One region of the Alicyclobacillus fodiniaquatilis genome, then DNA from elsewhere that is predicted to be linked to it. Evidence: riboswitches for the same ligand, from Rfam matches in the RefSeq annotation. Region 1 holds a riboswitch; the other holds the start of a gene.
What was found. A riboswitch is a leader RNA that binds a small molecule or an ion and turns the genes downstream of it on or off. The one in region 1 is predicted to bind FMN.
Positions count from the first base shown of each region.

Region 2: another riboswitch for FMN. It lies ahead of ribD (bifunctional diaminohydroxyphosphoribosylaminopyrimidine deaminase/5-amino-6-(5-phosphoribosylamino)uracil reductase RibD); the one in region 1 lies ahead of ACFSB2_RS20100 (DMT family transporter).

Region 1 is NZ_JBHUCX010000083.1:110,503-114,568, forward strand. It holds gene ACFSB2_RS20090 (RNA polymerase sigma factor) at 1-159, opposite strand, end outside; gene ACFSB2_RS20095 (hypothetical protein) at 606-1,052, opposite strand; gene ACFSB2_RS20100 (DMT family transporter) at 1,273-2,238, opposite strand; FMN riboswitch at 2,381-2,528, opposite strand; gene ACFSB2_RS20105 (Gfo/Idh/MocA family protein) at 2,574-3,740, opposite strand; gene ACFSB2_RS20110 (Gfo/Idh/MocA family protein) at 3,930-4,066, opposite strand, start outside.
Region 2 is NZ_JBHUCX010000020.1:149,719-153,784, reverse strand. It holds gene ACFSB2_RS07125 (bifunctional 3,4-dihydroxy-2-butanone-4-phosphate synthase/GTP cyclohydrolase II) at 1-277, opposite strand, end outside; gene ACFSB2_RS07120 (riboflavin synthase) at 297-974, opposite strand; gene ribD (bifunctional diaminohydroxyphosphoribosylaminopyrimidine deaminase/5-amino-6-(5-phosphoribosylamino)uracil reductase RibD) at 1,004-2,110, opposite strand; FMN riboswitch at 2,283-2,418, opposite strand; gene ACFSB2_RS07110 (response regulator) at 2,475-3,104, opposite strand; gene ACFSB2_RS07105 (sensor histidine kinase) at 3,210-4,066, opposite strand, start outside.

The DNA of each region.
Region 1 (4,066 bases):
TTTGGACTCGGGTAGACTGGCAAGCTGGGTTGTGTGGGACAAAGCCCGCAGGAACGTCTCCTGCAACAGGTCCTCCGCCTCCCGTTCATTTCTCGCGATGGCTTTGGCAAATCGCTTCAATTCCGCCCCATGTTTGTAATACAAATCCTCAATCAGCACAGCATCTTCGCCCCATCGCTTGGAATGCGCGTTTCAAACGCTTTAGACCGCCATGCGTGATGCGTCCCGCACCAGCAGTATCATGAAAATGCCAGTTGATCGAAGCATCGCGGATGGCGCACGCAAAGGTATCGACTTTATTTTCAGGGTAGATGGCGGATGTCCTCCCTGCCACATCTGTATAACGATTGAGTTGCGCAAAGTGTTTGATTTTTTTGAGCGGTGGTTAAAAAATTTTTTAGAAGATGAGAATATGGCGCGGCATTTTTGTAGAAACGGTTATCCATCTTGCAGCAATGCTTCGAAGGATTGATACAAGCGTTCTTCACACATCACTTATGTATTGTAAAAACTGCCCTTGTGTTGACTGGCTGGTCGCTGCACAGTGACATATCACATCAATTTACTTCCCCTTGCTCTTAGAAGTAAATCAGGCACACTGTCTCTCATTTTTTGGCGTTGAACGTCTTTCTTTTCCGCCTGCGCGTTATGAACAATGCGAAGAAACCCAACACGCCTAGTATCGTGATCATCCATAGATACGGCAAAGACTCAATTGGCTCCGAGAACGTCAGTGAGTTGGATGACGCTTCCTCAATGACAAACGTCTGGCCGTCCAAAGCGAACATATGGTCACTGGCAGGGATCAAGTCAGGTACATTGTCAGGGCCATTTGCAAAAACAAGTTCCCCTTTTCCATTCATGCCATTGTATGTCCAATTGTCGATAACCTTTTCGCCTGGTGTGACTTCGCGATGTAGGGGATCCAAGGATTGAAAGGGGTCTATAAAGCGAAATAGCGCAAATGCAACGATGAGTAAAATGCAGAACACGGCGACGGAAAGGATCTTTCTAGGGAAATGATTGTTTTTTGTGGACTTAAATTTTTTCAATTTGACATCCCTCATTCGAAAAGACGAGATGCGCAAAACCCTTATTCATATCTATACGCAAACTTGTACGTAAAGATGTTAAACCAACTGAAGTGTCCACTTTTGAGATGCCCTGCATCGTACTTTATGGATGAATCATCCGACCCGCTCGTGATTCTACCCTTATCTAATCGTTACCACGCAGGGCATGCTCGTCTTGTGCCACTATGCAATCGCACACTCAGTCATTGACGGATGACATCCGAGACAATGCGCGCAGTGATGTTCTTTTCCTCCGCTCCGGCGCCCAGGACAGCGACAAGACAGCCAGCCAAACAATGGCGAAACCAACCCATTGGCCAAGTGTGATCACCTCATGTAAGACCAGCCAATTGAGCAAAATCCCAGTTGCCGGAAAAGCCAATTCGGCTATGGTGGCATACGATGCACGCACACCATGGAGTCCACGGTAGTAGATGAGCAAACTGATCAAACTAGGCACGAGCGTCTGGAAGAGCAAGTTCGCGAGCACTGGCGTCAAGGATAATGCATGCAACATATTGCCCCAATGCGGATGCCCGACCGAAACAATGGTAAAGAGCAGCGGGAGCGCAATGGCGAAGCGCAGGGCCGTCACCGTCGTAAAAGACACCTTCGTAACAAGGCGCTTGCCCATCACGGTCGATCCGCCCCACAACACGGCCGCGCCGATGGCCAACAGCGCGCCAGTCAATTGCCCATCATGGCCGACACTCCCTGGACGATGAAAGCCAAATGTCAGAAAGTACGCGCCGACCAAAGCCGCGATCAACACGAGCCAATAACTTTTACGCACGCGCTCTTTGAGTACCCAAGCGGCTAAAAGCACAGCAAAAACGGGCTGTAATTTTTGTAGAATCAGCACTACATTGGCGTTGCCGTACGTAAAACCAGCGGTGAACAGAATCGAGGCAATCGCTGATCCACCCCAAGCGATAAACAAGACCGCCAACCAATCGCCCATATTGAGCGTTTTTAGTTCGCGACGCTTCCAAATCAAGACAGGAATCGAAAAAAAGGCGAGCAATAGATGCTCCAAAAAGACAATTTGCGTGGACGTGAAATGGTGGAGCAACGCAACAATGAAAACTGCGTCAAGCCCCCACATGGCCGCGCCGATGGCAATCCACCAAATGGCGCTGCGAGATTTTGTCTGTGCTGCCGTCAATTCAAAAACCTCCAACCAACGTTGATGAAGATTTGAATTGAACCTTCCTAGAAGGACCACGAAAAAAACAAAACGCCTCAAAGGAAAAATCCTCAGAGGCGCACGCGGAATTGGGTATGGCCTATAACAGACCATGCCCAATGAATACCTTCTCCCATCCGGACTATACCGTCGGCCTTGGAGTTTCACCAAGTCAGTCGATGTCAAACAACACATCAAGTCGCGGGCTTCCGTCGCAAAAAGCGACTGTCACCGCCGGTCGGGAATTTCACCCTGCCCCGAAGGTTCATATTCAGTTGAACTTATTTTAACACGGACTCATGGCGATGAACAGGTTATGCCTGTTCAACCTTCACCCAACGCCCTGCTTCGCTTGATGCTTCAATTGCTGCGAGCACCGCTTGATCGCGAAGGCCATCTTCGAAATCGGGTTTCACCTGTGTTCCATTGGCGATGGCGCGGAACGTCTCAGCAAACAGGCCGATAAAGGTGTGCTCATAACCGATGATGTGCCCAGCTGGCCAATAAGCTGCAGCATACGGATGCTCCGCCTCTGTACAATTGATGGTGCGGAACCCTTGCTGGCCAGCCTTATCGTCTGTGAAATAGACGTGCAGATTGTTCATGTTCTCCAAATCCCAACGGATGGAGCCATGTTCACCGTTGATTTCAAAACGGTTGCCATTGCGATTGCCAGCTGCGAACCGAGATGCTTCAAACACACCCATGGCACCATTTTGAAAACGCGCCAAGAAGGAGACCGCGTCGTCGACATCGACCTCGCCCATTTTGCCGCCTTCTGTGGATGCGTTCAAACCGCCCGACATCTCACCAAGTGGCCGTTCTTTGATAAACGTGGTCATTTCGCTGACCAGTTCATCAATTTCGCCAACCAGGAACCGCGCCAAGTCGATGATATGTGCGCCAATGTCCCCCAGTGCGCCAGAGCCTGTGACTTCCTTGCGCAGACGCCAAACGAGCGGGAAGGACGGATCCATGATCCAATCCTGCAAATATTGGGCGCGAATGTGGTAAATACGGCCGAGTCGTCCGCTCTCAATCAATTGCTTCGCGTATTGAACAGCCGGTGCAAAACGATAGTTGTGACAAACCGCGTTCACAACCCCAGCCTTATCCGCAGCCGCCTTCATTTCACGCGCCTGATCCATCGTCAATGCAAGGGGTTTCTCACAGATGACATGTTTGCCAGCTTCCATCGCGGCAAGCGCAATTTCGGCGTGCACATTGTTCGGTGTCACAATGTCGATGACATCGATGTCATCTCGTTCGATCAACCGCCGCCAATCTGTCTCATACGACTCGAACCCGTACTGGTTTGCCGCCGCCTGTACGGCCTTTTCGTTACGGCCGGAGACTGCAGCCATCACCGGGACGACACCCGTATCGAAGAAGAAGGGCAAATCGCGATAAGCATGGCTGTGCGCCTTGCCCATAAATTGATACCCAACCATACCAACCCGAATTTTTCGTTCATTTCCCATTTGCCGCCACACCTTTCTCGAAAAAAAGAATCATTGACAAAAGAGGGGGAGAGCCCCCTCTTCGTTGCTTTTCCTAATCCTCATCGGACACCTGATGCAGGCCAGCCACATGCCCGATGAAAAGGCATGTGGCTGACCCTGCTGGAGAGAGACGTGTCACACACGACGCTCTATCCCAGCAGTTCAATCTTACAATTTGACAGGTGCACCTGATTCAGCCGAATCATACAAGCCATTGATGATGCGTTGGAGCATAACCCCTTGCTCTGGCGTTGAAATCGGAGCAGGTCCACCCAAACAAGCATCGACAAATCGCGCAACTTCCA
Region 2 (4,066 bases), on a different contig from region 1:
TGGAAGCGTGATCGACCGAGACGGTAAAGGCGGTGCCGTGGGCATCTGTGTTGCGGTCCACCATCGCCGGCAAATTCAACTGTGTCGATCTCGCTTCACTGAGCGGTACACACAAGAGACCGCGCCCGTGGGTGATCATAAAGTTGACGACGGCGGCATTGGCACGCGTGCCAAGCGCGATAAAGTCGCCTTCGTTCTCCCGGTCTTCGTCATCTACGACAATGACAACTTGTCCTTGTTTGAGGGATTGCAGCGCATCCGGTATGCTGTCAAACATGGTGGCTTCCTTCTTTCCGTTAACTTAAAAAACCGTGTTGCGCCAGAAAATCGAGACTGACGGCCGACTTTGGCGCCTCATCTGCTGATGCGTCTCTTTCCGAGCGGAGATTTGGCGTCAACAGTTTTTCTACGTATTTGGCGATGACATCGCATTCCAAGTTCAAAATGTCGCCGGGACGGGCGTGCATTAAGGTGGTATGGGCGCTTGTATGTGGAATGATGGAGACCGAGAAGGTGTCTTCGGTCACGCCCATCACGGTCAGACTGACGCCGTTCAGACAGATGGAGCCTTTATCTGTGATGTAGCGCATCAGCGGCAAAGGCGTTTGAACAATCAAGATGCGCGCAAGTCCTTCTTGCTCAATGGCTTGCAGCCGCCCAACGCCATCGACGTGACCGGAGACGATATGACCGCCCAACCGACTGGAGGCCTGGAGCGCGCGCTCCACATTCACTTGGCTGCCCGGGGTGAGGCTGCCGAGATTTGTCCGGCGCATCGTTTCAGGAACGGCATCGGCTGTAAACCCAGAACTGCTTTTTTGCACCACGGTCAGACAGACGCCGTTGACGGCGATGCTGTCGCCAAGTCGCATATCATCCATGATGGTTTGCGCCCGGATTTCCAAATGGGCGCTATGTTGAACTTGATGTATGCGCTGGACTGTGGCCACTTCTTCAACCAAACCGGTGAACATCCGTTGTTCCCCCCCTTTTTTACAAAGCGTTATGATCCGTATTGCGGATAACCTTCGCAACGCAAATCATCGCCGATTTGCGACCAAGTGACATTTCTTAGCTGTATCGCTTCGGTCATACGCATATGGTTGGCGCCAAACAGGGCGTTCATGCCGCCCGCCAGTAACTTCGGCGCGACAAAATAGACCACTTTGTCAATCAACTGTTGCTGCAACAGCGCACTGGCGAGTGTAGCGCCGCCTTCCACGAGCAGGCTGTCGATGCCGCGACCGGCCAGATCTTGCAAGGCTGCGGTGAGTGAAACGCGACCGTTTGCCTCCGTCGGCATTGGCGCAACTTCAAGTTGCGTGCCGCTCGCCTGCTGTAAAGCTGTTGCGTTGGCTGTTGTGGCCGCGGCCACTGTCGTATAGATCAGTGTGCGTCCCGGTTCAGACAGCATTTGTGCGTCTGCTGTAAAGCGCAACTGCGAATCAAAAATCACGCGCAGCGGTTGACGTTTTGCTGTGGCGGATCGCACAGTCAAACGCGGGTTGTCCTTGAGCACCGTCTCAACGCCTACCGCAATTGCAGGGATGCGTTCGCGCAAGTGCTGCACCTCTGCACGCGCCGCTTCCCCTGTCACGTAAAAGCTGTGCCCTGTCTCTGTCGCGATGTATCCGTCCAGTGTCGCCGCACATTTCCAGACGATAAACGGACGTTTTTGCGTGACCCAGGTCAAAAACGATTCGTTTTGTAACGCTGCTTGCTGGCTTAAGACACCTGTTCGCACTTCAATGCCCGCTTCGCGCAACAGTTGAATGCCGCGTCCATGCACCTGTGGATTCGGATCTTCCATCGCCACAACCACGCGCGCAACGCCAGCTTCAATCAGCGCTTTCGCGCAAGGCGGCGTGCGGCCATAGTGGCTGCAGGGTTCCAACGTCACGTAGACGGTCGATCCGCTTGCTTGCTCGCCCGCCATGCGCAGGGCGTGCACTTCCGCATGTGGGCCACCCGCCTTCAGATGAGCGCCTTGCCCCACCAATTCGCCGTTTCGCACGACGACGGCGCCAACAAGTGGATTGGGCGAGGTCTGATTGCGTCCAAGTTCTGCGAGTTCCAGTGCTTTTTGCATCCAGCGCTCGTCTTCAGACATCGGCGCATGCCTCCAATCAAAAAGCCCCCTGCAGATTACAGGGGGCATCACAATCATCATAGACAAAAACCAGAGTCGTTCCACAGACAGCGCTTCAGCTTCGGTCATCGACAAGCGTTTTGCAAAACGTTGCGACAAATCAAGCTGAACACTGCAAATAGAGCGCTCAAGCTGTCTCCTTCTTTCATCCGGACTATACCGTCGGTACTGGATTCTCACCAGTTCATGCCAAATGGCTCGTGGACTTCGCATATGCGTCACCACCGATCGGGAATTGGCCAAAGCCTCACCCTGCCCCGAAGGAATATGCAATTTTTACTTATCATAGTCCAACGTCAACCCGAGTGCAAGCCCGCTTTTCTACCTATGCCAACTGATGGCGGATGGCGTAGATGGCCGCTTGGGTCCGGTCCTGTACCTCCAACTTGATAAAGATGTTGCTGACATGCGTTTTCACGGTTTTGATGCCGATGCCGAGACTGTCTGCGATTTCTTGATTGTTCTGCCCCGTGGCAATGGCGCGCAGCACTTGCAGTTCCCGCTCGGTGAGTTCTTCCCACAAGGCGCTTTGCGTCTGTCCTTGCATTTGTCCAATCAGTGCTTTTTGCACTTGAGCATCCAAATTGGGCTGCCCCGAGGCGGCCTGGCGAATCACGGTGCCAACTTGCTCTGCCGTGCTCGTTTTCAGGATGTAAGACAAGGCGCCAGCACGCACCGCGTCGAGCACAAGGCGTTCCTCCACCGAACTGGTCAGCACGACAATCTGACTTGAGCAGCCACGTCGCTTCAACTCGATAATCGCTTCGACGCCGGACATGATGGGCATGAATAAATCCATCAAGATGACGTCCGCTTGTAGCTGCATCGCCATCTGTACGGCCATCTCTCCATTTGCGGCTTCGCCGACCACTTCGATATCCGCTATCGTTTCGAGATAGCTGGTCAAGCCGAGGCGGACAATATCGTGATCGTCCACAATCAGTACGCGAATCATCATTCATCCTCCACTACCCTGAAAATAATGCGGTACCCTAGTACTGCGCCATTCGCGATGCCTTGATTGACTGGGAATTGCGTGTTTCTGCTGGTGTGGGACGCATTACGCATCATGGTGGTCCACCGCGCTGGCGCGCGGAATGATGACCCTGACAGTCATGCCGGGATTGCGCGGCAAAAATTCCAAACGTCCACCGAGCAGAAGCGCGCGCTCTCGCATGGCGGTCATGCCATATGTGTCGCCAGCCATTTGCGCTTGACTGTCAAAGCCACAGCCATCGTCGGCGATGATCAGTTCGTAGCGGCTCGTTTGCACCAGCAGTTGCACCATGACGCTGGTTGCATCGGCATGTTTTAAAACGTTGGCGACAGATTCTTGCAGGATACGGAACAACGGCTCCTCGATGGATTGAGGCACCGTTTCGTCACCATGATGGGCGAATGTCCAAGCAAGACCATGACGCTCGGCGACCGCTTGCAGAAAATCGGGCGCCGCTTCGAGGAGTGAGCGGCCCTCCAATTCAATCGGCCGGAGGTGCAGCAACAAAGCCCGCATTTCTCGCTGGGCCTGATTGGCCAACTTTTCAATCTGTGTCACCGTGTCCGCCAATCGGGGTGAACCTTGTTGGCTCTGATTGCGTGCCGCTGCGGCAAGCAAAGTCAGCGAAAAGAGCTGTTGACTGACCGAATCGTGCAGTTCACGGGCAACGCGCTGGCGTTCTTCCATCGTCGCGGCCCGCTCTGCGCTTTGCGCTAAACTGGCGTTTTCGGCGGCCATTTTTTGCAACAAAGCCACCTGTTGTTCAAGGCGCTCGCCCATGCGATTAAACTGAATGGCCAGATGGTCGATCTCGTCTTGTCCGCCAAACGAAACCACACGATGGTGCAAACGGCCGTCGGCAATGAGCACGGCGGCCTCTTCGAGGTCGTACAGGCGGCGGCGGATGGTCTGAACGAGCA